DNA from 3 places in the Vreelandella sp. L-15 genome. Region 1 is predicted to be linked to each of the others. Evidence: predicted binding sites of a transcription regulator. Region 1 holds the regulator's gene; each other region holds the start of a gene.

What was found. Region 1 encodes sigma-54, which starts transcription at its own class of promoters, with help from an activator protein. Its sites were predicted from a motif close to TGGCACNNNNNTTGCTNT; they were not measured.
Region 2: AC13CY_RS04590 (amino acid ABC transporter substrate-binding protein) is a predicted target of sigma-54. The motif match lies at 1,832-1,849, and genes of this name have one in related genera.
Region 3: AC13CY_RS16920 (NarK family nitrate/nitrite MFS transporter) is a predicted target of sigma-54. The motif match lies at 1,149-1,166, and genes of this name have one in related genera.

Annotation. Positions count from the first base shown of each region.
Region 1 covers NZ_JBSXNN010000092.1:82,620-92,881, reverse strand. The annotation lists gene AC13CY_RS13995 (YhdP family phospholipid transporter) at 1-43, shown strand, start outside; gene tldD (metalloprotease TldD) at 40-1,494, shown strand; gene yjgA (ribosome biogenesis factor YjgA) at 1,504-2,025, opposite strand; gene pmbA (metalloprotease PmbA) at 2,121-3,461, shown strand; gene AC13CY_RS13975 (HPr family phosphocarrier protein) at 3,489-3,758, opposite strand; gene rapZ (RNase adapter RapZ) at 3,836-4,759, opposite strand; gene ptsN (PTS IIA-like nitrogen regulatory protein PtsN) at 4,825-5,292, opposite strand; gene hpf (ribosome hibernation-promoting factor, HPF/YfiA family) at 5,297-5,605, opposite strand; gene AC13CY_RS13955 (RNA polymerase factor sigma-54) at 5,703-7,118, opposite strand; gene lptB (LPS export ABC transporter ATP-binding protein) at 7,224-7,982, opposite strand; gene lptA (lipopolysaccharide transport periplasmic protein LptA) at 7,994-8,497, opposite strand; gene iscB (RNA-guided endonuclease IscB) at 8,568-9,938, opposite strand; gene lptC (LPS export ABC transporter periplasmic protein LptC) at 10,233-10,262, opposite strand, start outside.
Region 2 covers NZ_JBSXNN010000037.1:12,624-22,885, forward strand. The annotation lists gene AC13CY_RS04585 (amino acid ABC transporter permease) at 1-660, opposite strand, end outside; gene AC13CY_RS04590 (amino acid ABC transporter substrate-binding protein) at 750-1,775, opposite strand; partial or broken gene AC13CY_RS04595 (type 2 periplasmic-binding domain-containing protein) at 2,001-2,886, opposite strand; gene speE (polyamine aminopropyltransferase) at 2,975-3,835, opposite strand; gene hemE (uroporphyrinogen decarboxylase) at 3,832-4,947, opposite strand; gene ribA (GTP cyclohydrolase II) at 5,169-5,804, shown strand; gene AC13CY_RS04615 (glutathione S-transferase family protein) at 5,808-6,431, opposite strand; gene djlA (co-chaperone DjlA) at 6,496-7,257, opposite strand; gene dxs (1-deoxy-D-xylulose-5-phosphate synthase) at 7,286-9,226, opposite strand; gene ispA ((2E,6E)-farnesyl diphosphate synthase) at 9,230-10,123, opposite strand; gene AC13CY_RS04635 (exodeoxyribonuclease VII small subunit) at 10,117-10,262, opposite strand, start outside.
Region 3 covers NZ_JBSXNN010000103.1:74,379-84,640, reverse strand. The annotation lists gene AC13CY_RS16925 (patatin-like phospholipase family protein) at 1-1,002, shown strand, start outside; gene AC13CY_RS16920 (NarK family nitrate/nitrite MFS transporter) at 1,319-2,671, shown strand; gene AC13CY_RS16915 (nitrate regulatory protein) at 2,751-4,007, shown strand; gene AC13CY_RS16910 (SDR family oxidoreductase) at 4,097-4,783, shown strand; gene AC13CY_RS16905 (LLM class flavin-dependent oxidoreductase) at 4,894-5,886, shown strand; gene AC13CY_RS16900 (hypothetical protein) at 5,897-6,073, opposite strand; gene AC13CY_RS16895 (GNAT family N-acetyltransferase) at 6,376-6,870, shown strand; gene AC13CY_RS16890 (DUF1415 domain-containing protein) at 6,986-7,543, opposite strand; gene AC13CY_RS16885 (GntR family transcriptional regulator) at 7,634-8,302, opposite strand; gene AC13CY_RS16880 (chromate transporter) at 8,492-9,049, shown strand; gene AC13CY_RS16875 (chromate transporter) at 9,046-9,576, shown strand; gene arfA (alternative ribosome rescue factor ArfA) at 9,915-10,064, opposite strand.

The sequences.
Region 1 (10,262 bases):
CCCTTGGACCTCGCCGCAAGTGACTTTAGAAGGCCCCCAATGACCGCACATAAAAGCGATATAGAGTCCGCTGTTTCCATTTTGCTAACGCCAGGTGGCCTCGATTTGAACGCTCTGGATGCTGGCCTTGGCTACGCCATGGGAGCGGGGATTGATTACGCCGACCTCTATTTTCAGCGCACCTGGCAAGAGGGTTGGGTGCTGGAAGATGGCGAAGTTAAAGAGGCCAGCTATAACATTGATGGCGGCGTTGGCGTGCGCTCGTTGGCAGGTGAGAAAACCGGGTTTGCGTACTCCAACCAAATTACCGCTGATGCACTAATGGATACAGGCCGTACCGCCTCTGGCATTGTCCGCAGCGGCAAGCAGTTGCCAGGGCAGAAAGTAATGCCAGTCAGCGCGGCGTCGTACTATGCAGGTATCGACCCACTGGCGGGCCTTTCGGCAGAAGACAAAGTGGCCATGCTGAAAGAGGCAGACCGCGTGGCCAGAGCGGCCGACCCGAGCATTAGCCAGGTCAGTGCGTCGCTGTCGGGCACCTATGAGGTGGTTTTAGTACGCGCCAGTGACGGCACCCTAGCGGCGGATATTCGCCCACTGGTGCGTTTTAACGTCAGTGTTATTGCGGCGAAAGATGGCCGCCGTGAGCGCGGCAGCGCTGGCGGCGGTGGTCGTTACTCCATGTCGCGTCTGCGGGATGAGGGCGTTGCCGAACGCTATGCCAAAGAGGCGGTGCGCCAAGCGCTGGTCAATCTTGAAGCCATTGATGCGCCAGCGGGGCAGATGCCAGTGGTGTTAGGTGCCGGTTGGCCGGGCATTCTGCTGCACGAAGCGGTAGGCCATGGCTTGGAAGGTGACTTTAACCGTAAAGGCAGTTCTGCCTTTGCAGGGCGAATGGGGCAGCGGGTTGCCGCCAAGGGAGTCACAGTGGTTGACGATGCCACTGTTGCTGATAGTCGCGGCGCGTTGAGCGTGGATGACGAAGGCACACCCGGCCAATATACGCCGCTGATTGAAGATGGCATTTTAACTGGCTATATGCAGGATAAGTTAAACGCGCGATTGATGAAGATGGCGCCTACCGGCAACGCCCGCCGCGAGTCGTTCGCTCATCTGCCGATGCCTCGTATGACCAATACGGTGATGTTGGCTGGTCAAGATGACCCTGCCGATATCATTAAAAGCGTTAAGCGGGGAATCTACGCCGTGAGTTTTGGCGGAGGGCAGGTGGATATTACCTCGGGAAAATTCGTGTTTTCGGCGAGCGAAGCCTACATGATTGAAGACGGTAAAATTACCGCGCCGGTGAAAGGTGCAACGCTGATTGGTAACGGGCCTGAGGCCATGGGCCGGGTATCGATGATTGGCCACGACATGGCGATGGATACCGGGATTGGCGTTTGCGGTAAAGAGGGCCAGGGTGTGCCGGTGGGGGTTGGCCAACCCACCCTGAAACTGGATGAGCTGACCGTGGGCGGCACGCAGTCTTCTTGAGACTCTGGTTTACAGCGCTAGCGTATCGCGCAGGTGTTTGAAAAGCTTGCGTGAGCTGGTGGGGGGCTTGCCCTGTTCGCGCTCTTTGCGGGCGTTGCGCACTAGCTGGCGCAGCGCCTGACGATCGGCGTTAGGGTAGTCTGCCATAAACAGGTCAACGGCGTCGTCGCCCTCATCCACTAGCCGGTCACGCCATTTTTCCAGGCGATGAAACGCATGATCGCGCTGCTCTTTCTCTTGTTCGATGGCATCGAAAACGCCCTGAATGGCCGTTAGATCCTCTTTGCGGATAAGTTTGCCAACGTATTGCATATGGCGACGGCGGCCTTCATGAGAGCGAATGCGAGAAGTCTCTTCAATCGCTCTCAGCATATCGTCTGATAAAGGAAAGCGCGCCCGCTCGGCAGGCTTCATGGCAATTAATGTTTCGCCAAGCGCTTGCAGAGCATGCATTTCACGCTTTAGCTGAGATTTACTCGGGCGCTCTTCTTGTTCATCGATATCGATAGGCTCGGGGCGTTGCTTCGGCATATAAGAACTCACAGATTAGATTCGTTTGCAGCATTATATCAGGCTGCGACCACAACATTGATTCGCCAATGCGATTCAGGTGAAAAGGAGGCCATATGGCACAGGCATTTGATGCAACGGCGCAGCAGGCGCAGTTGACGGAGCGCGCCACAGAGGCGCTTGCCCTGGCAAAACAGCTAGGGGCGGATGCCGCCGAAGTCGGCGCGAGCGTTGACCAAGGGTTGGGCGTTAGTGTGCGACTTGGTGAAGTGGAGACCGTTGAGCTATCTCGTGATCAGGGTATTGCGGTCACGCTCTATGTGGGAAAACGTAAAGGTAGCGCTTCCTCAACGGATGCAAGTAGTGCCTCCATTCGTGCCACGGTTGAAAAGGCGCTGGCTATTGCACGTTATACCGGGGAGGATCCCGCTGCAGGCCTCGCTGAAGCAGAGCTGATGGCGACCTATTTGCCAGACTTGAAGGTGCACTATCCGTGGGCGCTCTCAACCGATGAAGCGATTGACCTTGCCCTGCGCTGCGAACAGGCTGGCCGCGAGGTGGCAGGTATTCACCAGTCAGAAGGTGCCTCGCTCTCAAGCGGTGAGGGCGTGCGAGTATACGCCAATAGCCACGGCTTTTTGGGGACTCAAAAGGGTAGCAGTCACTCACTCTCCTGCATGCTGATTGCCCAAGATGAGCAAGGCATGCAGCGGGATTATGACTATACGTCGGCGCGTAACCCGCAGCAGCTTCGCCACCCAGAGGAGGTGGGGCGTGAGGCAGCAGCGCGAACGTTGCGGCGTCTAGGAGCACGACGCCCCCCGACGGGAACGTTTCCTGTGCTGTTCGATCCCTCCCTTGCTAGCGGCCTTATCGGCCACCTTATGGGTGCTCTGGCGGGCGGCGCGCTTTATCGAGAAGCCTCGTTTTTATGTGATCGCTTGGGTAGCCCGCTATTCCCCGATTGGTTTGGGTTAGAAGAGCGCCCGATGGAAGTGGGAGCAACGGCTAGTTCACCGTTTGATGCGGAGGGTGTACAAACCCGTAGCAACCGGTTTATTGATCAGGGGAGGGTGGCGAGTTACATGCTCTCTGCCTACAGTGCGCGTCGTTTAGGGATGCAGTCCACGGGCAATGCAGGCGGCGCGCGCAACATGCGCTTGTTAGCGCCGTTAACGCCGCGGGAAGAGCTGTTAACACAGATGGGGCGTGGTATTTGGGTGACCGAGCTCATGGGGCAGGGCGTTAACGGCGTCACTGGCGACTATTCCCGGGGAGCAGCGGGTTTCTGGATTGAGAATGGCGAAGTACAGTACCCCATTGAGGAGTTCACTATTGCTAGTAACCTCAACAAGATGTTCGCGGGGCTAAGCGGTGTGGGAAGTGATACGGATACCCGTGGCAGTATTCACACGGGTAGCTGGCTGATTGATGCGATGACAGTGGCAGGAAGCTAGTCGACAAGTGCTGACTTGGTAAACTAGCTACTGGTCTTCGTCAAACCGTGCGTCGAACAGAGCTTCAATGGCATCTAGCGCCTGTTCGGCGTCGTTTCCTTCAGCGGCGACAGTGAGCTCGGTGCCGCAGGGGGCGGCCAGCATTAGCAGCGACATAATATTGGCGGCATCGGCTTTCTGCTGCTGCTTATAAACCACGATATTCGCGGAAAACTGCTGGCCACATTTCACCAGTTTGGTGGCCGCGCGGGCATGAAGACCACGCTGGTTGGTAAGTGTTAAGGTTCTTTTGGGCACTCTGGTTCCTTTTTGCCGAGTGGGTCTTGAAACTTAGGTCTTGAGAAGCTTAGGCCTTAAAAATTAGGTTCTGAAGCTCAGGGCGTGCTGGCAGCGGCGGGTGTGGTAACGCATGGCACCGCAGGCTCTTCGCTCAGCGTGTATTGTAACCCCAGCTCACGGTGTCTCAACTGTACTTCTCCGGTCTGTTTAACCAGCTTTTTAGCAAGCTGTTCGACCATATAAACAGAGCGGTGTTGCCCGCCGGTGCAGCCAATAGCCACGGTTATATAACTTCGCTGGCTATTTTGGTAAGCCGGAAGCCACTTTTCCAACCAAGCCTGAATATCATTGGTCATTGCCTCGACCATTGGGTAGCTACTTAAAAACGCCACTATATTAGCATCACGCCCTGTAAATTGGCGCAGGGTAGGGTCCCAATAAGGGTTGGGCAGGCAGCGAACATCGAAGACTAAGTCGGCATCCATGGGTACGCCGCGTTTGTAGCCAAACGACTCAAACGTCAGTGTTAGCTGATCTTTTCGCTGGTGGGCGACTTGATCAGTAATGCGGCGTCTCAGGTCATGCACGGATAAGCGCGACGTATCGATCAACAAGTCAGCGAGATCGCGAATTTCAAGCAGCGTCTCTTCTTCTTTATTGATGGCCTCTTCCAACGTCATTTCGCTATCCCGGGTAAGCGGGTGGCGACGGCGGGTGGCTGAGTAACGCTCCAAAAGAATGCGCGCATCCGTGGTCAGATAGATGACCTGAAAACGAATTTCTCGCTGGCGTAGTTCTTCCAGTAAAGCTGGGAGGCGTTCAAGCGCCGTAGGAAGGTTGCGCGCGTCAATGCTCACTGCTAAGTGAGTGCGCTCGCCTTGCTCACGTAGTTCATCAACTAATGAGCCCAGCAGCATGGCGGGTAAATTGTCGATAGCGTAGTAGCCAAGATCCTCTAGCGCTTGTAAGGCGATAGATTTACCGGACCCTGAACGGCCGCTAATGATCACCAGTTGCATAGCGTCTCTCTTGGCTTGCATGGGAGGAAATTATCGCTGCGTGCAGTGGCCACCGCCCATAAAGCCTAGGCGGCTTGTTCGCGAATCTTGGCGGTAATAAGTGCTAAGAGTTCGCGCTGACTATCGGCTTTACGTAACTGCTGACGCGTATGGGCGTCGTTCATAATAGTAGCCACTTGGCCAAGCAGTGCTAGGTGGGTGTCATCTGCCTCTTCTGGTACCAGCAGCACAAACACAAGATCCACCGGGTCGCCATCAATGGCGTCGAAGTCTACTGGCTCAGCAAGCTTTAAAAAGCCAGCAATGGGTGCGCTACAGTGAGGACTGCGAGCGTGGGGGATGGCAACCCCGTTGCCTATCCCCGTACTGCCTAGTCGCTCGCGGCCAATGAGTCGGCTAAACACCTCTTGGCTATCTAGGCTGGGTGTATTTTGGGCGATAAAGGTGCTGAAAAACTCCAGCACCCGTTTTTTGCTGCCCCCGGGAACGTCATAAAGCACGCGCTCCGGGGGGAGGATGGTTTCCAACGTCATTGAGTTAACGCACACCAGCGCCCTGGGCGCGAGCTTGTGCTTTTTCCTTATGTTTAACGAGTTGACGATCGATTTTGTCTGCTAGCGCATCAATAGCGGCATACATGTCGTTATCAAGCGCTTCGGCGTGAAGGTCTGCACCGGCAGCGTGCAGTGTGCAGGCTGCTTGCTGGCGCTCCTTCTCAACAGATAAGGTCACTTGCACCGTGGTAATGTTGTCGTAGTGGCGTTCAACGCGCTCTAGCTTTTCGTTAACGTAGTCGCGCAAGGCGTCAGTCAGTTCAACGTGATGACCAGTGATGTTTACTTGCATTGACGTGCTCCTTATCCATCGGACTGTACTTCGATTGTAACCCTTTTTACGCTATTGCAAAGCCCTTGCGTTGAGTTTGTTCATACGTACCGCTTAACTAGCGTAAACGGCGGCGCTCACTTGACGAGGGAATGCCCATTGACTCCCGATATTTTGCGACAGTACGCCGTGCAACGCTAATGCCCCCCTCTTCAAGCAGAGTCACCAAGCGGCTATCGGAGAGCGGTTTTCCTGAGGGCTCATCCTGAATCAGCTTTTTGATGCGGGCGCGAATGGCTGTGCTGGAGTGGCTGTCGCCGCCGTCTTGGCCGCTTACCTGGCTTGAGAAGAAGTACTTAAGCTCGAAAACGCCCCGTGGCGTGTGAATAAATTTCTGCGTGGTCACACGAGATATGGTGGATTCGTGCATCTCTACCGCTTCAGCAATATCCGCTAAAATCAGCGGTTTCATTGCTTCTTCGCCATGCTCCAGAAAGCCAATTTGGCGTGCAATAATTTCACGCCCAACTCGTAGCAGCGTGTCATTGCGACTCGATAAGCTTTTGATCAGCCAGCGGGCTTCTTGGAGGTGCTCTTTGAGGAACTGGTTGTCTTGGCTTTTGTCTGCGCGTTTGATCAAGCTGGCGTAGTCGGGCTGTATACGCAAGCGTGGTAGTGCTTCTGGATTGAGCTCTAAATGCCAACCTTCATTGTCGTGCCGAACGACTAGGTCGGGGGTGATGTAGCTGTCGTCGGTAACGCCATAGGTGCTCCCAGGGCGTGGGTCAAGGCTGCGAATTAAACGGATGACATCGTCAAGCTGCTCGTCATCAAGGCTTAAACGGCGCTTGAGAAGCCGCATATCGTCTTTGCCTAATGCTTCCAAAAACTGGCGAACCAGCCGTTTGGCGGGCATTAGCAGAGGGGTGTCCTCAGGTAGTGAGGCGAGTTGCAGCATCAGGCATTCACGCAGGTCTCGGGCAAAGACGCCGGTGGGCTCAAATTGCTGCAAGCGCAGCAGGGTATTTTCCACTTCCCGCTGGCTTAAGCTGTCATGGCCTTGGGCTTTTAATCCTTCCCGAATGTCATTAAGCGGCTGGGTGAGATAGCCGTTGGCATCCAGCGCATCAATCAGGCTTTCCGCGATGGCGTATTCTCGCGGGCTAAAGTCTGTCATGGCCAGTTGCCATAGCAGGTGGCCATGTAGGCTTTGTCCAGCGGCTTGGCGCTCGAAGTCGGGGCCTTCACTGCTGCCACCCAGGCTGCCTATGTCTTGATAGGTATCTGACCAGTCACTGTCGACGGAGAGTTCGTTGGGGATGCTCTCGGACCACTCAGCCTCTTGAGGCTCACTGACAGCCTGCTCGCCAAACTCATCTTCTTGCTCAAGCATGGGATTGGCATCTAGCGCTTGCTGAATTTCTTGACGAAGGTCCAGCGTCGATAGCTGAAGCAGGGCGATAGCCTGCTGCAGCTGAGGTGTCATGGTCAGCTGTGTGCCGATACGCAATTGGAGAGAAGCTTTCATGACCATCTGAGAACCACTCGTTAATCAGAAAGCTCCACCCTAGAGCGAGTTATGGCTTGGTGCAAGTGCAATAAGCATGCCACTAAAAGAAATGCTTCTGCAGGTCACTGTTTAAAGGCGGAAATCAGCGCCTAAATAGACATCTCGAACCTTCTGGTTGTTGAGGATTTCCTGGGCGTTTCCACTGGCAATGATGTGACCGTCGCCAACAATGTAGGCAATATCACAAATATCCAGCGTTTCACGAACGTTATGGTCGGTGATCAATACGCCAATGTGGCGTTTCTTTAACGCTCGAATGATAGCTTTAATTTCCCCAACGGAAATCGGGTCAACCCCGGCAAAAGGTTCATCCAGCAGGATAAAGGCCGGTTCGGTGGCCAATGAGCGGGCGATTTCAACACGGCGGCGTTCGCCCCCAGAAAGACTCATGCCTAAGTTGTCGCGTATATGAGTGATGTGAAAATCTTCAAGTAGTAACTCAAGTTGTGCTTCCCGGGCGCTTCGATCAAGCTCTTTGCGTGTCTCTAAAATGGCCATAATGTTGTCAGCCACGGAGAGCTTGCGGAAGATGGAAGCTTCCTGGGGTAGATAACCAATCCCTGCCATGGCGCGTTCATGCATAGGAGCATGAGTGAGGTCAAGGTCGTCAATGCCTACTTTGCCCGCATCCAATTTGACCAACCCCACAATCATATAAAACGAGGTGGTTTTACCTGCACCATTAGGGCCAAGTAGCCCAACCACGCTACCTTGAGTGATTTCCAGATTAATATCTTTAACCACACGGCGGCGCTTATAGCTCTTCGCTAAATGATGGGCGTAGAGCGTTTTTACTGGTGTGGGGACTGGGGATGTTGATGCTGCCACGTGGCCACTTCCTATTGTTCGGGCTGAAGGGTCATACGAATACGCTGATTTTCACTGCCGCTAACGTCAGAGCGTGCTTGTACTACTTCTTGATCGATAAAGTACTCTAAACGTCCACCTTGGAAGTGATCTCCTTGCTGGGTCAGCTCAGCTTGGTCAATCAGCTCAACCCGGCGTTCGGAAACGTGATAAATAATCCGACGCGCCCAGCCTTCTATAGGGGTTTCTTGGTCTTCAATTTGGTTACGCAAGTAAGCACGCTCGCCCGTAGCGATGGCGCGAGACAACTCGCCAGCATTGTTACGCTGAATTTCGACACGCTCTCCGCGTAGCTGCATATTGCCTTGGCGAATGTCAACGTTACCGGTGTACACGGCTGTCCCTGCTCGTTGGTCAAGGTCTAACCGGTCGGCCTCCACATGAATAGGCGCTTGGTTTTGTGCCGCTACAGGCAGTGCAATTGTGACAAGCGGCACGGCTAGGGCAAGAAGTGCAGTGCGGATTAGAGCATTCATCAGATTTTGCGCGAGAAACCCGGTGCTTTAGCGCCGGGAGGGATAGCGCGTCGCCCGCAGGGCGACTGGGTTACGCCACCGCCTGTCCCGCTCCTCCTGTTAGGTGGGTGAAGGGTGTAAAGTGATAGCCGTAGCCATCACCGCGTTGGATGAGGGTGCAGTATTTGTGCGAGATGCCTTGCACGGCCCCCTGTTCGGTCTGGATGTTAAAACTGCCGGTTTTGCGTACCGCGACACGCCCCGTATGGGTACCTGCTTTCTTGCCAGTCGGTACCATCGCACGCACCATGTCGCCGGTTTGAAAGCCGTGCACCTGCTTCTGCCGCATCAGATAGCCACGCGGAAACCCGTGTTTCGTTAAGCGGGTGCGCTGATAGCTACCACGCCCCATCGCCTTGATGGTTAATGTGGGCACCTGCCAAGCATGTAGTGCGTCGAACGCACCGACACAGGCCGCGTCTAGAGCATGGGTTTTAGGAATGCCCAGTCGCTGGCGGTTGTACTTGGTGCGACCGCCGGTGCCGACAGCCACCGGCAAGCTAGTCGCTTTGAGCGCATTAAACAGCGCCCAGCGCGTGGCATTGATCGCGCTGGCATCGCGCAGCGGTTGCTTGAGCTGGCGCTGCACACGCTCAAGCCGAGCGTTAGCGGTGTGGCCGTTGGCTTTCAGGCGCTTTTTCAGGCCTTTGTCAGTGGCGAAAAAATCCACCAGTGACAGCGCATCCTTGCTCTGGTTGCAGGGGTGGCAGCTTAGGGTCAAATTACTGACGCGGTTCGAGCCGCCCCGCGAGCGCGGTATCACATGCTCGATCTCCAGCGGCGTATCGGCGGTGCCGCAATAGGCACATTCACGGCCCCATTTTTCCAGCAGGTACTCGCGTACTTCGTAGCCCAGCAGCGTGCCTTGCTGGTACTCCACGCCGTTGATCTCGGGGTTATCCAGCTTCTGCGTATCAAAGCGCACCAACTCTTGGCTGATGGCGGTTACAGGCGCTAAACGATTCAACCGGTTCACCCAGGCCGTGACGGTATCGACGCGATGCTGCAGCGACGGTGCCAGCCAGCCCTTGGGTTTGGTGCGATTATTGAAGCGCGGGGCGCGGTAACGCAGGTTGGCACTGCGGCGGCGACGCCGAAAGGCGGCGCGTTGTTGTAATGCCTTTTTGATCTGATAACCGCGATGGATTAGTTCAAACAGGCACAGCACATGCCGCTGCTGACTGTCCGGTTCGCGTATCAGCGCCAGCCCGGTCGTTTTGCTGCCAGGGTCGATGCCCAGGCTTAGTGGCTGCGTGCTACCGCCCACTCGATCTTTCAGCCGGATCGTGAACGGATAGCGCTTATGCACCACGGCACGCCCGCGCTGTAGCAGCAACCGAGCCCGTTTTTCACTGCACGGCATCAGCGGCTGCTTCTTTTTGTCCAGTACGAAAATCGCCATGCGATTTCCTCCTAATCAATGCCCTTACGGACCTTGTGTCGCGGGGCTTGCGCCCCGTCTCCCCTCGGGAATGTCGATAACCGGCTCCTGCCTTGTGGCAGCGATCAAGATCTTCGGCGTTTTACCTTGCGCCAGCATGATCTTGACCTTTCAGAGCCACGGACTGAGGAAGCATCCGTGGGTGAGTCTTGGCGACCTGTTATCAACGTAGCGGGTTGGCTACCGCTCTCCCTGGTCAACCGGGCTTGTTGTCACAAGCTCCCGCCTTCAGGCGGGGGTAGTTGACCGCGACTCCTAAGGGGAACGGGTGGCCGGCGGATGAAC
Region 2 (10,262 bases), on a different contig from region 1:
GTAGGCAGGAATACGTTTCCCCGTGGCTTCCTGGCGGCGCTTCGCCCAAATCACCAGCGCAATGCTGGCCACAATGGCGATCACAAAGGTCACGGGAATTAGCCCAAAACCGGACTCAAACAGCGGTTCTGGTAGATACAGTCCGCGCACGTTGAGGAAAAACGCTTCCCCAAAGGCAAGGCTGTCCCTGGCGCTTGGCAGGGTGCGCAGCACGGCAAAGTACCAAAAGAAAATCTGCAGCAGCAGCGGAATGTTACGAAAGGTTTCGATATACGCGGCGGCTAGCTTGGCGATCAGCCAGTTGGGCGATAGACGAGCGATACCGACAATAAAACCAATGATGGTGGCGGCGATCACGCCTAACCCACCCACCAGCAGCGTATTCAGCAGGCCCACGAAGAAGGTGCGGCCATAGGTGCTTTGGGAGGAGTAGTCGATCAGACTCTGCACGATCCCAAAACCGGCGGTATTGTTTAGGAAACCAAAGCCGGTGGTGATACCCCGTGAGGATAAGTTGTCTTGAACATTGCCGACAATATAGAACAGAAACACAATGACAGCGGCAATCAATAGACACTGGAAAATGAGCGCACGCTTGGCGCGGTCTCGCCAAAACGGTGGCTTGTGGCCAGCCGGGCGAGCATTAGGTCTTACAGACATGGATGGCGTCTCCGCGATACGGCAGGTCAATCAGATGGCCCGCCATTCCCTGTTAAGAGGGAGCGGCGGGCCGGGGTCAAGCGAGACGCTTAGCGAATCGGCGGTGCGTACTGAATGCCGCCTTGGGTCCACAGAGCGTTAATACCACGCTCAATTTCCAGCGGTGAGCCCATGCCTACGTTGCGATCAAAGCTTTCGCCGTAGTTACCTACCTGGCTCAGAATGTTGTAAGCCCAGTCGGCTTCTAAGCCCATACCTTCACCGTAGTTGCCGTCCTGACCCAGCAGGCGAGCAATATCCGGGTTGTCTGAGTTGAGCATCTCGTCAACGTTTTCGCTGGTAATGCCATACTCTTCACCGTTGATCATGGCGAACAGCGACCATTTTACGATGTTGAACCACTCATCGTCGCCTTGACGTACCACTGGGCCCAGCGGCTCTTTGGAGATGATGTCAGGCAGAATCATTGCAGAAGCGGGGTCGTCCAGTTGGATGCGTAAGGCCGCTAGCTGAGAAGTGTCGGAGGTCAGCACGTCACAGCGGCCAGCTTGGAAGCCGCCCACGGTTTGCTCAGACGTGTCGAATACGATGGGGTCAAACTCCATGCCATTGGCACGGAAGTAGTCGGCGACGTTAAGCTCGGTGGTAGTACCAGACTGGATACAGATCGCGGCGCCATCGAGTTCGTCTGCGCTGCTAATACCTAAATCCTTGTTCACCATGAAGCCGATACCGTCGTAGAAGGTAACGCCGGTGAAGTTCAGGCCCAAGGTGGTGTCACGGGTAGTGGTCCAAGTGGTGTTACGGGACAGTACATCCACTTCGCCAGACTGCAGCGCGGTGAAACGCTCAACAGCATTCAGGGAGATGTAGTTGACGGCATCCGCGTCGCCCAGTACCGCTGCAGCAACGGCGCGACATACGTCAACGTCGAGGCCCTGCCAGTTACCGCTATCATCTGGGGCGGAAAAACCTGGTAGGCCGTCGCTAACGCCACACTGTACAGCACCGCGCGCGCGGGTATCTTCTAACGTATTGGCTTGTGCGGTGGCGATACCGGCGAGGGAGATGGCACCCGCTGAGGCGAGCAGTACCAGGTGTTTCTTATTAATCATGTTTGTTCCCCTTCCTCGATTTAATGTCATTATGCATGGTGATGCATCATTAAAAGCTAGCAAGGAAGGTGCCAAGAAAGATATGCCGTCAAATTCAGCGCTTTTCAACGTAAAATCAGCGAATTTGACGAAGGTAGTGGTGCAAAAAAGTAGGTCAGCAGCTACGCGTTGCGCTTTTTTGGTGCGCAGCCGCTGGCGGAGGTCGGTGGCTAGTCGCCTAGCGTGTCAGCGAATAGGTGGCGCGTACTGAATGCCGCCATCTTTCCACAGAGCGTTCAGGCCGCGCGCAATGTTGAAATCAGAGTCCGCGCCCACGTTACGGTCATAAATGTCCGCATAGTTACCCACCTGTTTGACGATTTGGTAAGCCCAGTCTGACGAAAGGCCCATGGCTTCACCAAAATCGCCATCTTGCCCAAGTAGGCGCATCACATCGGGGTTTTCTGAGCTTAGCTGCTCATCCACGTTGGCTTGACTGACGCCCAGCTCTTCGGCACTCAGCATGGCAAACAGCGACCACTTCACGATGTTGAACCACTGGTCATCGCCTTGGCGCACTGCTGGGCCAAGCGGCTCTTTGGAGATGATCTCCGGTAGTACCACGGCCATATTGGGGTCGGCCAGTTGAATGCGCTGGGCATAGAGCTGCGAGGCATCCGAGCTCAATACGTCGCAGCGGCCTGCTTCGAAGCCTGCAATCGACTGTTCAGGTGAATCAAACACCACCGCATCATAGGTCATGTTGTTAATGCGGAAGTAGTCGGAAAGGTTTAGTTCGCTGGTGGTGCCTGACTGAGTGCAAATAGCCGCCCCATCCAGTTCTTTGGCGCTCTGTACGCCGAGGTCGCTGGCCACCATAAACGCCTGGCCGTCGTAGTAGCTGACGCCAGTGAAGTTTATCCCTAGCGTGGTGTCGCGGCTAGAGGTCCAGGCCGCGGTATTGGTCGTTATCGTCCAGCGATGAGAAGCCGGGCTGGGCGGCGTTAACGCCGCAGCGCACGCTGTCGCGCTCTTGAATGGCCTCAAGGGTATCGGCCATGGCCGTGGCAGGTACCCAGAGGGTCGGGGCTAATAGAGTGATTCCCAATCCTAACCAACGCGTTGTAGTCATTTATTATTCCTTAACGTCGAGCGCAGCAACTCCTGCGCATAAAAAAGGCCGGGCAGAGCCCGGCCTGATACATAGCGGAACCGCGAAGTTATGCGAACGCTTTACGCATAAAGGGCGGCAGCGCCAGGGCACCACGGTGGGCATCTACTGTGTAGTACTGTAGCGGCATTTCGTGGCTGGCGGCAGCCTCTTCTCGGAAGCTTTCAACGTTGGTGCTTTTGCCTGCCAGCGTCACGCTCCACCAGCCCGAGGGGTACACCGGCTGGGGGAAGGGCAGGGTGGCTACGCTATCAAAGCCTGCTTCGCGCATGTCGTTACGCAGTTCGCGGATGATTGAGCCGCTATGATACAGCGGTGACTCACTCTGCTGCACCATCACCCCGCCGCTTTTCAGAATGCGGTGGCAGCGCTTCAAAAAGTCGGTTTTGAACAGGCCTTCGGCAGGGCCTACCGGGTCGGTGGAGTCGATGATCAGCACGTCGATGCTCTCGTCGGCGGCGTCGTCGACCCATTTCACGCCGTCGGCAAACAGCAGCTCGGCGCGTGGGTCGCCGTTGGCTTCCACGAGTTCGGGGAAAAAGCGCTCGGCGGCCTTGGTGACTTCCTCGTCGATATCGATCTGGGTGACCTTCTCGACGCCCGGATGGCGCAGCACTTCTTTCAAGGTGCCGCAGTCGCCGCCACCAATGATGACCACCCGCTTGGGGTCCTGATGGGTGAACAGCGCCGGGTGGGCGATCATTTCGTGATACAGGAAGTTGTCGCGGTCGGTGAGCATCACGCAGCCATCCAGCACCATCAGGTTGCCGTAGGTTTCGGTGGCGTACACTTCCAGGTGCTGGTAAGGGCTTTGCACATCCAGCAGTTTTTCAGAAACTTTCAGCGAGAAAGCGCTACCGTGGCTATCAAAGACTTCGGTAAACCACTGGTCGTCGCGTAGGTCGCTCATTGCTTGGCTCCTGGGCATGAGTCGTTCGATTGAGTCGGAATGCCCTGATGGTACTGCGGGCTTAAGTCGTGCAGCGCCTCCATAAAGGCGGTGACATGATCAGGGTTGGTGAACTGGCTGATGCCGTGGCCCAAGTTGAACACGTGGCCCGGGCCGTGGCCGTAACTCTCCAGCACGCGGGCAACTTCGGCGCGAATGGCGGAGGGGCGAGCAAACAGCACGTTGGGGTCTAAATTACCCTGCAGGGCGACTTTATGGCCTACGCGGGCGCGGGCGTCGGACAGCTCGGTGGACCAGTCGATGCCCAATGCGTCGGCACCGGCACAGGCAATGTGCTCCAGCCACTGGCCACCGTTCTTGGTGAACAGAATGACCGGTACGCGACGGCCATCGTGCTCGCGGATCAGCCCGGAGACGATCTGCTCCATGTAGCGCAGCGAGAACTCCAGGTAGGCCGGTGTGGACAGCGCGCCGCCCCAGGTATCAAAAATCTGTACCGCCTGGGCACCGGCGCGGATCTGGGCATTCAGGTAGTCGGTGACCGCTTGTGCCAGGGTGTCCAGCAGCTGGTGCATGGTGTCCGGCGTGTCATACAGCATGGTTTTTAAGTGGCGGAAGTCTTTGCTGGAGCCGCCTTCAACCATATACGTTGCCAGCGTCCAGGGGCTGCCGGAAAAGCCGATCAGCGGCATGCGGCCGTTCAGCTCGCGGCGGATCGTGGAGACCGCCCGCATCACGTAGTCCAGGTCGCGCTCGGCGTTTGGCACGGTCAGCGCGGCGACTTCTTCGGCGGTGCGTACGGTCTTCTTGAATTTGGGGCCTTCGCCGGTTTCGAAGTAGAGGCCCAGCCCCATGGCATCGGGGATGGTCAAAATATCCGAGAACAGAATGGCAGCGTCGAGCGGGTAGCGCTCCAGCGGCTGCAGGGTGACTTCGCAAGCCAAGTCATGATTGCGGCACAGGTCCATAAAGCTGCCTGCGTCGGCGCGGCTGGCGCGGTACTCCGGCAGATAGCGGCCGGCTTGGCGCATCATCCACACCGGAGTGCGGTCAACGGGCTGGCGAGCCAGCGCGCGAAGAAAACGGTCGTTTTGCAAAGGTGTGGTGGTCATAAACACTTGCTCTTGAGAAATTTGCCCGCATTGTAAGGGAGTCATCGTACCTGAAGATAGGAATTGTACGTGAAGATAGCCGGGGGTGGCGGCGCAAACCGTGGCAAAAATCGTCGCACCCCGCTAAGACCGTGAGGCCTGCGCGGCTTCCTGGTAAACTGTCCGCCCACTTCGCCAACACTGGTGTGGTTAACTGGTTTGGTTAATCAGCGAGGAACCCTGTGACCATTCGCTTCATTGCTGCCTCTCGGCTGCCCACTCCCTGGGCCACATTCACCATGCATGGCTTCGAAGACGACGCCACGGGTAAAGACCATATCGCCCTAACGTTGGGCGATGTGAGCGGCGGCGAGCCGGTGTTAGGGCGCGTGCACTCTGAGTGCTTAACCGGCGATGCGCTATTCTCGATGCGCTGCGACTGCGGCTACCAGCTGCAAGAAGCGCTAAAGCGTATTGCCGAAGAGGGGCGCGGCGTGCTGCTCTATTTACGCCAGGAAGGGCGTGGCATTGGCCTGCTCAATAAAATTCGCGCCTATCATCTGCAGGACCAGGGCGCCGATACCGTAGAAGCCAACGAGCAGCTCGGCTTTGGCGCCGACATGCGCCGCTACGACCTCTGCGTGCCGATGCTCAACCACTTGGGCATTACCGCGCTCAAGCTGATGACCAACAACCCCCGCAAGGTGGATGCGCTAACCCGCGACGGCGTGAACGTCGTCGAGCGTCTGCCCATTACCACCGGTTTAAACCCCCACAACGAACAGTACCTCTCCACCAAAGCGGGCAAGCTCGGCCATATGATGGTGCTGGATGACTTTACCCAAGCCAGCGATGTGGATATCGAGCGTAAGGGGTAACGCTTAACCTTGCGCTGCCGCCTGCTCTTTTTCGGCGGCGCGGGCAAGCGCTGGGCGATTGGCGTGGCGGGCGCGATAGGCCACCAGCGGCTCCGGCAAGCGATGTTTCATGCTTGTGGCCCAAGTGAGCGTGTGCGTTAAGAACAGATCTGCCAACGTGAAGGTATCGCCCACTAGATTTTCCTGGCCACGATAGCGGCGCTCGAGCGCGAGCAGGGCTCGCTGGAATTCCCAAGCGGCGGTGGGTAGCACTGAAGGCACGCGCTTATCTTGAGGCAGGGCGAATTTGTGCTTGGCTTGCAGCCACAGTGGCTGCTCGATCTCGGTAACGATGAAACTAAGCCACTGGTCGACCTGGGCGCGCTCGGCAATGCTTTGAGGCAGCAGTTGCCCAGCGCCATACTGCTCGGCGAGATAACGGCAGATAGGCGCAGACTCAAACAGCATTAGCTCGCCATCTTCCAGCACCGGCACCTTGCCATCCGGGTGGCGAGCAAGATGCTCGGCACTTTGCCCCTCGCCTTTATCCAGCGCTATGTGGTGGCACTGGTACTCTAGGCCCAGCTCTTCAAGCGTCCAAGCAGCGCGTAGCGAGCGGGAATTGGGAAAGCTGTATAGCGTGATCATTTGGCGGCTCCAGGCAGTACCGTGAAGTTTTCACTGTAGCGACTCCCTGGAACCCTGTCACGAGCTACTGGCCCCGCGCCGCGCGGATGCGCTCGTAGGCATTGCCAATCTCGCTGGTGCGGGCCTGCGCCACCTCGCGCATGCTCTCCGGAAGCCCCTTGCCCGCCAGCTTGTCCGGATGGTTTTGGCTCATCAGGCGACGATACGCTTTCTTGATCTCGGCGTCGCTGGCGTCTTCTGATACCCCAAGAACGCGGTAAGCATCTTTTAAGGCTTCTTCGCTGGCACCTTGGGAGTTGGCGGCGGCGCCGTGCAGCATGGCTTCGATTTGCTGAACTTCGGCCTCGCTACAGCCAACGCCGCGGGCAACGCGTAGAATCATCTCGTGCTCGGCGGGGTGCAGCACGCCATCGGCGGCAATCGCGCTCAACTGAACCTGTAAAAACACTTGGCGCAGTACCGGCTGGCGCTGGGTGAGGCGGTTGACCTTGGCCAGCTCGGCATCCAGGTTGAAGTCAGCCGCGCGGCCCCGGTCAAAGGCGGCGCGAGCTTTGGCGCGGTGCTCGCCCTGAAGACGCATTTGATCGAAGAGCTTTTCGGCAACGTCTAGCTCGCCCTTGGTGACCTTGCCATCGGCCTGGCAAAGGCAGCCCATCACCGAAAAGATCGACTCCAGGAAACCTTCCTGCAAACGCGTGCGGGCGGCATTCAAGCGGCGCCCCAGCTGGCGTGCCAACCACCAGCCCAGACCCGCTCCCACCAGCAGGCCCACGGGGCCGCCACTGGCAAGGCCAATCAAACCAAACAGAATCATCAAAAAAAGCATAACGGTCTCAACAAGTTAATCAGTAAGCTCAAGGCGACGGCAGGCGCGAACGAATGGCTGCTTCGATGCCGGCAGCATCCAGTCCGCAGTCGCGCAATAGCTCGGCGGGGGTGCCGTGTTCCACAAAGGCGTCCGGCAGGCCTAAGTTCAGCACTTCCACCTGAACGCCTTCCGCGTTGAGCAGCTCGTTCACTGCGCTACCCGCGCCGCCCGCAATGACGTTCTCTTCCAGGGTGACCAGCAGCTCATGCTCGTCCGCCGTGTGGAGCACAGCATCGCGGTCCAGTGGTTTCACCGAGCGCATGTTGATATGGGTGGCGTTGAGCTTCTCAGCCACTTCGGCGGCGGCGCTATTGACGCTGCCAAACGCCAGCAGCGCGATGCGTACGCCGTCGCTGGTGCTCTCGCGACGCACCTGGGCCTCGCCAATCGCCAGCGGCTCTAGGTGCTCTGGAATGACGGCCCCAGGGCCGGTGCCACGGGGGTAGCGTACGGCAGCCGGGCCAGAATGGTAGTAGGCGGCGCTGAGCATGGCGCGGCATTCGGCTTCATCGGCAGGCGCCAGAATCACCATGCCCGGCACGCAGCGCAGGAACGAAAGATCCATGCTGCCGTGGTGGGTGGGGCCGTCTTCGCCCACTAGGCCTGCCCGGTCGATGGCGAAGGTGACATCTAACTCCTGTACCGCCACGTCATGAATCAGCTGGTCGTAGCCGCGCTGCAAGAAGGTGGAGTAGATCGCCACCACTGGTTTCATGCCTTCGCAGGCCATGCCGGCGGCCAGCGTGACCGCGTGCTGTTCAGCAATGGCGACGTCGAAGTAACGCTCGGGATAGGTTTGCGAGAAGCGAATCAGATCCGAGCCTTCGCCCATGGCGGGGGTAATGCCCATGAGGCGTGGATCGGCGGCGGCCATATCGCACAGCCAGTCCCCAAACACATTGCAATACTTTTTCTTGGGGGCGTTCTTCGGCGCGCTGGGGCTGTCCGGTTTGCTCACCAGCGAGGTGCTCACGGTCGTGGTGGTTTTTTCCAGCTTAGTAATCGCGTGATAGCCAATCTGGTCGGCTTCGGCGGGCAGGAAGCCTTTCCCTTTGACCGTTTTGATATGCAGGAACTGTGGGCCTTTCTGGTCGCGCAGGTTACGCAGCGTTTGAGTCAGCGCCTCTAAGTCGTGGCCGTCGATGGGGCCCACGTAGTGAAAACCCATCTCCTCAAACAGCGTGGCGGGGCTGACCATGCCCTTCATGTGCTCTTCGGTACGCTTGGCTAGCTCCAGGGCGCCGGGCAGGTGGGATAGTACCTTTTTGCCCTCTTCGCGCATTTTGAGGTAGGGCTTGCTGGAGAGCACACGTGCTAAATACGTGGCAATTCCGCCGACGTTTTCGGAGATCGACATCTCGTTATCGTTCAGCACTACCAGCATATTGGCATTCACATGGCCCGCGTGGGCCAGCGCTTCAAACGCCATCCCTGCGGTGAGCGCGCCGTCGCCAATAATGGCGCAGACCTTGCGCGGGTCGTTTTGTGCTTGCGCAGCCAGGGCCATGCCTAGCGCCGCAGAGATGGAAGTGCTGGAGTGGCCAACGCCAAAGGTGTCGTATTCGGACTCTGCCCGGCGGGGAAACGCCGCCAAGCCGCCGTGCTGGCGAATGCTGAGCATGGCATCGCGCCGCCCGGTGAGGATTTTATGCGGGTAGGCTTGATGACCCACGTCCCACACCAAGCGGTCTTTCGGCGTGTGAAAGGCGTGGTGCAGCGCGACACTGAGCTCAACAACGCCCAGGCCTGCGCCAAAGTGGCCGCCCGTCACGCCAACGCTGTAGAGCAAGTAGGCGCGTAGCTCATCCGCTAACTGGGCGAGCTGTTTAGCATTCATGGCCCGCAGCGCGGCGGGATGATCAAAAGAGTCGAGCAGTGGCGTCGCCGGGCGCTCGCGGGGTATCTCGTCGAACAGCTTCATAGGCATGTGTTAGTGGTCGCGCTCGATCATATAGTGGGCAAGATCGGCCAGGGGTGCGGCCTGCTCGCCTAACGGGGCGAGGGCGGCAATGGCCTCGTCAATAAGCGTGTTCGCTTTGCGCTGCGCCCCCTCCAGCCCCAGTAAGCTTGGGTAAGTAGGCTTGGCACGGGCGGCGTCAGCGCCGGAAATTTTGCCCAGCGTGGCGGTGTCACCCGTCACATCCAGGATGTCGTCATGAATCTGGAAGGCTAGGCCAATGGCGCGGGCGTAGCGAATTAGCGCTGCTAGGCGCGGGTCGTCCTCTTCCACCGCGACCAGGCCGCCCAAGCGTACGGCCGCCACAATCAGCGCGCCGGTTTTATGGGCGTGCATATGCGCCATTGCTTCGGCGTCCGGGTGGCCTCCCACGGCGGCTAAATCCAGCGCTTGGCCAGCCACCATGCCATCGCGGCCAGAGGCGACCGCCAGCGTGGTGACTAGCTGGCCCAGGCGCGGGTGCGGGCGGCTGGCCAGCACTTCAAACGCCAGGGCTTGCAAGGCATCGCCCGCTAAAATAGCCGTCGCCTCATCAAAGGCTTTATGCACCGTGGGCTGGCCGCGGCGCAGGTCGTCATCATCCATGGCGGGCAGGTCGTCGTGAATCAGCGAGTAGGCGTGAATCAGCTCGATGGCCGCCGCGGGAGCATCCAGGGCGTCGTCACTTGCCCCAAGGGCTTGACCCGCTAAATAGACCAGCAGTGGGCGTAAACGTTTGCCGCCGACCAAAAGCCCGTGGCGCATGGCCGCCTCTAAACGCTCATCTACCGCTGGGCGTGCATCGAATAGCGCGGCCAGCGTGGCATCTACTCGGGTGCTGCTGGCATGGCGCAGCGTGGCTAGTCGGGAGGCGTGGGCGGTCACCATGGCGGCGTCTCCTCGCTGTCGTTGCCAGCATCCGGGGCACCTGCGAACGGGGCAACTGCCAGTTTGCCGTCGGTATCTTCGCTCAGGGCCCGTACTTTTAGCTCAGCGCTATCGAGGCGCTGCTGGGCGTCGCGGGTCA
Region 3 (10,262 bases), on a different contig from region 1:
CTAGATCTCGCGCTACAAGGCGGTGGGGCCCATGGTGCTTATACCTGGGGAGTTATTGATCGACTTCTGGAAGATGACCGTATTGAGATTGAGGGCATTAGTGGCACCAGCGCAGGCGCTATGAATGGCGTAGTCATGGCAGATGCCCTTACCCGTGGTGGTAAACAGGCCGCCCGGCAATCTCTCAGGGATTTTTGGAAGGCGGTAAGCCGCGCGGGCATGGCAAGCCCTATCCGCCGCTCGCCGATGGATGTACTAACCGGCAATTGGAGTTTGGAGCACTCCCCCGGCTATATCGCCATGGACTTGATGACTCGCCTGGTGTCGCCCTACCAACTCAACCCGCTCAATTTGAATCCATTGCGCGATATTGTGGCGGCCCACATCGACTTTGAGCGGGTACGCCAGTGCGACCAGCTAAAGCTCTTTGTGGCAGCTACTAACGTGCGCACCGGCAAACAGCGTGTGTTTCGTCGAGAAGAGATGAGCGTCGATGCGGTCATGGCATCGGCTTGTCTGCCCTTTATGTTCCAGGCTGTGGAAATCGACGGCGAAGCATATTGGGACGGCGGCTACATGGGCAACCCAGCCCTCTTCCCCTTAATGGAAGAGTGCAGCGCAAGGGATATTCTGTTGGTACAGATCAACCCGATTCGCCGTGATGAACTACCCACCTCCGCTTCGGCCATTATGAACCGCCTTAACGAAATCACCTTTAATGCCGCGCTGATTAAAGAAGTGCGCATGATCGCGCTGTTGAAACGCACCCTTGAAGAGCAGGGTATTGAAAACTGCTACCAGCAGTCGCTTTTTCACCGCATTAGTGGCGATCAGGCACTCGATAGCTTATCGGTTTCAAGCAAACTCAACTCTGAATGGCCATTTTTATGCCACCTGTTTGACCAAGGGAGAGAAGCCGCCGACAACTGGATCACGGCTAACTTTGATGCCATCGGCCAACGCTCAACCCTGGATATTGATGCAGTATATCTGCACGAATAACTCCCTTCAGCCATCCAGCACTGCCCCAACTTGGCGCACTCTGCTCATGAGGAGTGCGCTCACTTGATTAATCTAGTGATTTTATTTCCCTTAGCACTGCTTTGAAAAAACAGTAAGCAACTGATTTAAATATTTAAAAAGACAGATGGCGGAGTATTTGCTTATTGCTATGCAGTAGTAGTAGGCGTGGACCAGGCCCGCAAGGGTACGAGTGCGTCGAACCTGACCTTCAATGGCGAAGGCATGTTCTCGTAACCACGCAACGCCTGATGCGTTGTGTCTCGGCAAACTCGTTCTATGCTCTGTGAGGCCATCCATGGACATTCGCAATAAAGCCAACCGCATTCGACTGTTGAACTTCTCAACACCGCAAATGCGCGCGTTTCACCTCTCCTGGTTCGCATTTCATATCTGCTTTTTCGGCTGGTTCGGCATTGCGCCGCTAATGGCGGTGGTTCGCGAGGATCTATCACTCACCCAAACCCAAATCGGCAATACCATTATTGCCTCGGTGGCGATCACCGTGGTGGTGCGCCTGTTGATTGGCGTGCTGTGTGATCGTATTGGGCCACGTAAAACCTACACAGGCCTACTGATGCTCGGGTCCATTCCGGTTATGGGCATTGGTCTGGCTAACAGTTTTGAAACGTTTTTGCTGGCCCGCCTAGCGATTGGCGCTATCGGCGCTTCGTTTGTGATTACCCAGTACCACACCACCATGATGTTTGCGCCCAATGTGGTTGGCACCGCTAATGCCACGAGCGCAGGTTGGGGCAACCTAGGCGGCGGCACCACACAAATTGTTATGCCGTTGATTTTTGCGGGCATGCTGATGCTAGGCGTTAATGAGGCGCTCGGCTGGCGTCTGGCCATGGTCGTGCCTGGCGTAGTGCTATTTTTTACCGGTATCGCTTACTGGCTGTTCACTCAAGATGCCCCAGACGGCAACTTCAGCGAGCTGCGCGCCCGCGGTGAACTACCGCCAGCCACCGGAGAGCATGGCGCAGCCCAGAGCTTTTTAGCGGCGGCAAAGGATATCCGCGTTTGGGCGCTGTTTGTGGTGTACGGACTCTGTTTTGGGGTCGAGCTGACCATCAACAATATCGCGGCAATCTACTTCTTCGATAAATTCGATCTTACCCTGGCAACCGCCGGCTTAATCGCAGGCCTGTTCGGCTTAATGAACATTTTTGCTCGTACTCTTGGCGGCGTTTTTTCCGACCTATTCGCTAAACAGGGTGGGCTAAAAGGACGCGTCCGCTGGCTCTTTATCGCACTACTATGCGAAGGCATCGCTCTCGTCGCCTTCTCGCAAATGCATGTACTCAGCTTGGCGATTGGCATCATGCTGGTATTTAGCCTGTTCGTGCAGATGGCGGAAGGCGCCACCTTTGGTGTGGTGCCCTTTATCAATAAAAAAGCCTTAGGCGCAGTGGCCGGTATTGTCGGTGCAGGCGGTAACGTGGGCGCTGTATCGGCAGCGTTTCTATTCCGTAGCGAAAGCCTCAGCTACCAGCAAGGCCTCTTTTACCTCGGCTTAACCGTATTGGTACTTGCCTCCTGCGTACTGGTCGTTCGCTTTAGTGATGCCACCGAAGCAGAAGAAGCCAGCGCCTATCGTGATGCGGTAGGCAAAGACACAGGAGCAGGCGCACTGTCACTGCGTTAATATTAATTAACACCGCCCCTGCATGCGCATCGCTGTGGGGGCTTTTTACCTTTAGGCGGCGAGTAATAAGGAAATCAACATGTCTTCTGCCCAACAGCTACTCTTAACCGCCCTGCGCTGCGACATTGATAACCTTAACCACCTAGCAACCACAGCAGATATTGTCAGCGATGTCAGCCAGTTTATTCATGTGCTTCAACGCGAGCGAGGAGCCTCGACGATTTACTTAGCCTCAAAAGGCAAGCGTTTTAAAACTCGACGAGCCACTTACCTGCAGCATAGTCAAGCGGCGGAAGCCTCGATGCGTCAGCGTCTCGAAGCGCTTAGCCAGGAATCACGGCCACAGGCGACAGCGCGCTTATTACGCCGCATTGCTGCCGTCTGGCTGTCACTGGATGAACTAGATGTATTACGGCATGCAATTGAGACCTTCAACATATCGCCAGATGCAGCAACTCAAGCGTTTAACCATCTCATTAGCAATCTCTTAGCGATTGTTTTTGAAGCGGCCGACACAGCGGTCGACCCAGACATTACCCGTGCCCTGGTCGCTATTTTTCATCTTATGCAGGGTAAAGAGCTGGCGGGGCAAGAGCGCGCCTGCGGCGCCTTTGGTTTTACTCTTGGTCATTTCGACAATGCCCACCGTACGCTGCTGAACCAGTTGGTTGACGCCCAACAGCGCTGCTTTGACACCTTTGTAGAATTTGCCACCCCAGAGGCTCTGGGGACTTGGCAACAATCCCTCTCTCCTAGAACACTGGCGGACATTTGTCAGTTGCGAGATATTGCTTGCCAGCGCTCTCACCACCAAACGGCATCAGGCAATACATTAGGTGAAACCTGGTACGAGCTCACCACCCTGCGTATTGATACGATTAAAACGGTTGAAGACACCCTGAATACCCAATTAACGGCCCTTTGCCATCATAAAATTGTCCAGGCTCAAGCAGAGCTAGAGCAGACGAAGGCGAAGCCTGACAGACCGCTGCCTGCGCCCTGTGAACAGTTACTAGCCCTTCACTCTACTCAGCCGCTTGGAGACCTAACCGCCAACGCCCTCAACTCTCCGCTTAGCCGCTCACTACTGGAGCTCACTCATGCTCAATCCAGCCGCTTACAGGGGCTAAGCGACGAGCTGGAGAATACCCGCAAGGCTCTCCGTGAACGCAAGCTAATCGAGCGGGCAAAAGGATTAATCATGGCGCACCAGTCCATGAGTGAAGAGGAGGCCTACCGCTTTCTGCGAAAAACCTCAATGGACCAAAGCAAAAGCATGGCGGATATGGCACAGTCGATTCTTGACCTCTCTGCCATGCTGCAACGTAAAGAGTAAAAACAGCAGCGCTGAGCCCGATTTGCAACCTGATTAGGTTTTAGCCATGCTGAAAGCTCACCCAGTTTAATGAGCAAGGAGAGTAAGCGATGCATGACCGCGTACTGTTAATTACCGGCGCTTCCAGCGGCATTGGTGCGGCCACCGCTCGTGCAGCGGCTCGTGAAGGCTACCAGTTGGTACTTGCCGCTCGTTCAGCCGATAAGCTGACATCGCTTGCTCAAGAGCTTGGTCCAGAGAACGTACTCACCTGCGAAGTTGATGTCACCGACTTAAGCCAGCAGCAAGCTATGGTGGAACAGGCGATTGAAACCTTCGGCCACATTGATGCAGTATTCGCCAATGCAGGTCGCGGTGGCTCACCGGGTGGGTTTAGCAGCGCCGATCATGTTGCTTGGCGGGAGATGATTCTCACCAATATCTACGGCGTTGGCCTTACGCTGCAAGCCTGCTTGCCAGAGCTAAAACGCCGCCAGGGTCATATTCTTTTAACCGGCTCTGCCGCAGGCCGCACCACCATCCCAGGCTCCATGTATAGCGCCACTAAGTGGGCAGTAACGGGTATTGGTTATAATCTGCGCGAGGAGTTACGCGGCACCGGCATGCGGGTGACACTGATTGAGCCTGGCATGGTCGATACTCCCTTCTTTGATGAACCACCCAAGTACGCGCTAGCAGACCGCGATATCGCCAATGCGGTGATCTATGCTCTGTCGCAACCACCCCATGTTGACGTTAATGAAATCCTAGTGCGACCCACACCGCCCCGAGAGTAACTCTGCTCGCTTGACACCTTGTTTTTGCTCGTTGCTGCCCGCATACACATAGCATTATGAAGCGTGCTAACAACTTGGCCCGCCGACCATGCATGTTTATTAGGTGACTTATGAGCCAACTTGCCTCAACCGTACTCTCTGTTCTTGACCTAGCGCCCATCCGCCAAGGCGGCAGCGCTGCTGAAACGTTTCGTGATAGCGTCTCTTTAGCCCAACACACAGAGTCTTTGGGCTACCAGCGCTACTGGTTAGCTGAACACCACAACATTGCTGGCATTGCCAGTGCGGCCACCGCCGTACTGATTGGCCACGTAGCAGGCCAGACGTCCACTATTCGCGTGGGTAGCGGGGGTATTATGCTGCCTAACCACCCACCGTTAGTGATTGCCGAGCAGTTTGGCACGCTGGAAACCCTCTACCCAGGGCGAATTGACCTTGGCCTGGGCCGCGCACCTGGCTCAGATGGTGCCACCATGCGGGCTATGCGCCGCCACGCCCATGCAGGAGTTGATGATTTTCCAGAGCGACTTGAAGAGCTGCGCCGTTATTTAGACGATGCGGACCCTCACCAAACCGTTAAAGCCGTTCCAGGCCAAGGCACCCATGTCCCCATCTGGCTACTGGGCTCCAGCGGTTACAGCGCACAGCTCGCGGCAAAGCTCGGCCTACCCTTCGCCTTTGCTGCGCAGTTTGCGCCGGGCTATCTCTTTGAAGCATTGCGCCTATACCGGGATAATTTCCGGCCATCTAAGCATTTAGAGGCACCTTATGCGATGGTGGGCCTGCCTGTCATGGCGGCGGAAAGTGACGAGATGGCGCACTACTTGGCCACCACTGCTCAGCAAAAATTCTTAAACTTGATTCGTGGTAAACCGACCCAGTCACTGCCCCCCGTCGACACGTTAGACTGGTCCCCCATGGAGCGCGCTCAAGTAGAGCAGTTTTTGGGGGCTGCTATTATTGGCGGCCCGGAAACAGTAAAAGCGCAATTAGAAGAGTTTCAAGCACGTACCGGCGCTAACGAACTGATGATTAATAGCGACTTTTATAGCCACGCTGATCGGCTGCGTAGCTATGAGATTGTTGCCCAAGCCGCACGTTAAGCCGCTCTACTCACCCTTTCGCAACGAGAAAAGCACCTGCCGCTACCATCAGCGAGCCTGCGGTACGGTTGGTGCCTTTCTGAACGCGCGCCGATTGAAAAAAGCGCCGCGCAGAGGAAGCAAACGATGCTACCAGCATTAAGCCCATCATCAACCCAACCAGCGTTAAGCCCACCACCAGAAACATATCGCTCCGGTTTAGCACGGTGAGATCGATAGATCACACCGCTCACCGTCATACCCAGCGCCCGCGGGATACACGGACGCGTACCTGCCGACATCCCCTTAGCTAGTAACGCAAAAATTCCTGGGCCAGGCGTCACGGCAAACACAAAGATAGCTAAAAAGTAGGTCAGTGCGCTCTCTATGGTCATTGCCAAGCCCTCTCGTTGTAATTTATGGCCCACTCGGTGGGGAACGATGCAACTGCGCTGAGCCGTATCAGAATATGCTAACGTAGCTTATGCCTTAATGAACGAGAAAAGCCCCATGCAAACCCTTCAATTTTCACCAATGACTGCGGATGAGTTCGCCCTATTTTGGCCTACGTTCCAGGCCATTGTAGCTGCCGAAGAAACCTACGCGATAGATCCTAACATCACTTATGACGACGCTTTTTCACTGTGGTGCAAAACACCACTGCTCAGTATTGCAGTGAAAGACGAACAGGGGCAGTTGCTAGGTAGTTACTACTTAAAAGCGAATGCCGCTGGCCCTGGTAGCCACGTGTGTAACTGCGGCTATATGGTAACGCCGCACGCGCGAGGTAAAGGGGTTGCGCGAGCCATGTGCGAACACTCACAGCAAGCTGCGCGCCAACATGGTTTTATAGCCATGCAGTTCAACGCCGTAGTGGCCAGCAACCAAGTCGCCGTGGCCTTATGGCAACGTCTGGGGTTTAGCATTGTTGGCACGGTGCCCAACGCTTATTGCCACTCATCGCTTGGTTATGTGGATACTTACGTTATGCATAAGTCGTTATAAGGCTATTAAGAGGGTTTTCTTCTTACTGCCAGCAGGTTGCTAGTCTGCTGGTCTTCCAACGCTGCATTAAAAATGGTCTGCAAACATAAAAATTAATTTAGGCACCCTATGCAAATTAAGGCAGGTTGTAGCATCGCTGCAGCTGCGCCTCAGCGGTTTTGCTGCCTAACGCTGTTAAGTAAGCGATATTTCGTTCAGGGATAGCGGCCGTGTCGCCGTAAAAGGCGATGGCTCTCTCAACGCTGGCTTCGCGCAGCAAATGCACCATGGCATAGGGCGAGCGGTTTGAGTAATTCGCTGCGGCCTCTGGCTCTGCATCGGCAAAACAGTAGTCAGGGTGAAACGTCGCTAGCTGGTAAATACCTTCGTAGCCCAACTCAACTAGCAGTTGCTCGGCAAGCTCTACATAATCCAAGTAGTGGTCGAAGCTTTTAAAAAGTGTCGGAAACACCAGCAGGGTAGTTTCTGCTTCAGGGTGCTCGTTGAGCCACTCCAGCTCCGCCACTAACTCCTCAAGGGCCACATCCACTTTTTTCGAGCGCACGACTTCAACACGAATCGTATTGCTATCCAGCTCACGTTTAGCAAAGGGGCAAATGTTGTGTCCAACAATAAAATGGCTCACCCATGCCAGCGTTTGGTCCACTACCTGCTGATCTGCTGCTTGCGTCATACCCGTTCCACCTGCACCTTATGGCTCTTTAAAAGGCGTGGCATCGCCACATATTGGACGCCAGTGTACAGATAAGCCCTCGCAAATACGCTAGGCATGCTGTTGATAACGCGCCAAGGCAACCTCATAAGATTTGTGAATATGGTCGTCCATTAGTGCTCTTGCGGCTGTCGCGTCGCGCTGAAGCGCTAGTTCTACCAGCTCATGGTGTTGTTCATCCAGTTCCTGTCGGATTGTCGGCATTTTCGGCCCTAAACGACGGTAGCGGTCGAACTGGTCGTGCAATTGTTCAATAAAGCGCAACAGCCATACTGAACCACAGGGTGCCACCAGGGTACGGTGAAAATGCGTATGCAGGCGTTCCCACTCTTCGCCTTTATCTAGTGTAATGTCTGCACGCTTTAGGCGATGTGCCGCCGCCAAAAGGTCTGCTTCCCATACCGCATCGCCATGAGCAATAGCTCGCTCCAGCGCCATACCTTCAAGCTCGGTGCGCAGTCGCGCAATATCGTCTAATTCTTCACGTGAGAGCTTAGGCACTCTGAACCCACGCTGATTCTCTTGGATCAGCAGGCCGTAAGCCGCCAGTTTATTAAGCGCTTCACGCAGCGGACTCAGCCCTACCTGGTACTGCTCCTTAAGCGTATTAATGGCGAGTTTCTCACCCGCTTTAAAGCGCCCCCCCACCAAATCGCGGCGCAGTAAATCATAGATAGAGCTAGATGCTTTCGTGGAGGAAAGCTGCATTGGCTTGTTCATACCGGAGTCCTTTTGCATACCTACGCAAGGCATCAGTTAACGGAGATTCCATGACTAGGTGTTGACGCCTCTTGTCTGGCTCACCTATATTCTATTTTAGACAGAATAATCGATTTTTTAATCTACAAACGATAAATAGGCAATCTCGATGCTTTTTACTGTGATGCTACCGCTGCGGGCAATGAGCGTATGAAGCAAACAGCACTTTTTTGGGCGTTTTTTCGCGTCGGCATTTTCGGCTTTGGCGGCGGCCCTGCCATGATACCGCTGGTCCGCGCGGAAGTCGTGACACGCCACCAGTGGCTAACCGATGAAGAGTTTGCCGATGTGCTCGCCATTGGCAACACCCTACCCGGCCCCATTGCCACCAAGATGCCCGGCTATATTGGCTACCGGGTAGCGGGCATCAGCGGCTGCGCGGCGGCCGTCATTGCCGTTATCCTACCGATGATCGTGGCCATGATTGTGATGTTAGGAATTTTTAGCCGCTACCGCGACGTTGGCTGGATTCGCGGTATGGGACAAGCGGTCATTCCGGTAGTCATGGTCATGATGGCTCAGCTCACCTGGGACTTCTTCGATAAATCCAAAGCCGCCCTTGGCTGGCTAATCAGCATCGCTATGGCGGTCATCGCAGGCGCGGTGATTTATTGGCTAGGCGTACATCCCGGCTGGGTGATTGGGGCTATTCTGCTGGCGGCCCTCCTACGTCCATCCCGTAAAAAACGCGCGGAGGGTGCCGCATGATTTATTGGGATCTCTTTTTAGCGTTTTTTATTCCTAACATTATTGGTTATGGCGGTGGCCCCGCCATTATTCCGCTCATTGAAGCAGAAGTAGTGGGTCGCTATGGCTGGATGACGTCACAGGGCTTTGCTGAAACGCTGGCGCTCGGCAATGCGCTCCCCAGCCCGATTGCCACCAAAATGGCGGGCTATGTTGGCTATGAAGTTGCCGGTATTGGCGGGGCATTTGTGGCTGTTGCCGCGACGGTCATTCCCTCACTCCTGCTGATGCTTGGCGCTTTGGGGCTTTTATATCGCCACCGCGACTCCCCGCGCGTTAAACGCATGAGCCAATGGGTACGACCAGTGATTGCCATGATGATGGCATGGCTTACCCTCAGTTTTTTCACAGAAAGTATGGCGGCAAGCGGCCTCCTCCACACGCTGATTATCGGTATCGTGGCCACGATTGCGCTTGTGCGCTTTAACACCCATCCCGCCTTTGTTGTTATCGGCGCCTTGGTTTATGGAGGGCTCTTCATTTCTTAATAAGGATAAAAATACTGGCTAAAGTGGGTGAGTTGTTAAGCCGCGCTCACTTATTGGAGCTGGTGTGGGGGGGGGGATCAAAGGCGATGTGTCGACGCGTACGGATACTCAGTCAGCCGTTTGCGACGCAAGTTAGAGCTGGACGGTCGGCACGTGCTGCGCCTACGCAGCGTGTACCAATCAGGCTACCGTATGGAAGTGTGCAGTATCTCTACTGTGGAGCAAGCGGCCAATTGACATAAAAAAGCCGACCCGGTGGCCGGCCAAGCTGATGAGAGTCTGCAGACTGGCAAATTGCCTGCAGCGATGCCTGGGGAAGGCATCGCCAAAACGCTGGTTCAAGCGGCTTGGCGATGCCCTCTTTGAGCATGACGCCCTTTACGAGAGTAGCTGCCCTTCCCTTTCTTCGGCGTTTGCTGCTGCATTTTGAACATAGGGGTACGTAACTGCGCTTTGAGCGCGTTTTCGCCAACCTTGTGCTTTTTCATAGAATACTCCTGGTTTATTAAGAGACGCTTAACCGGGCAGTGGAAGCCTCCGCTCCTATGAACATTCGCGTCGCTATCGGTTCCTGCCAGCACGGTAGTTTTCAATAAGCCCCATGAGATACCGAATGGCCGACCGTACTGCTGCTGGCCAACATCGCGCCTAGAGACATCGTCATGCACTCCTGACTCTCCCCTCCA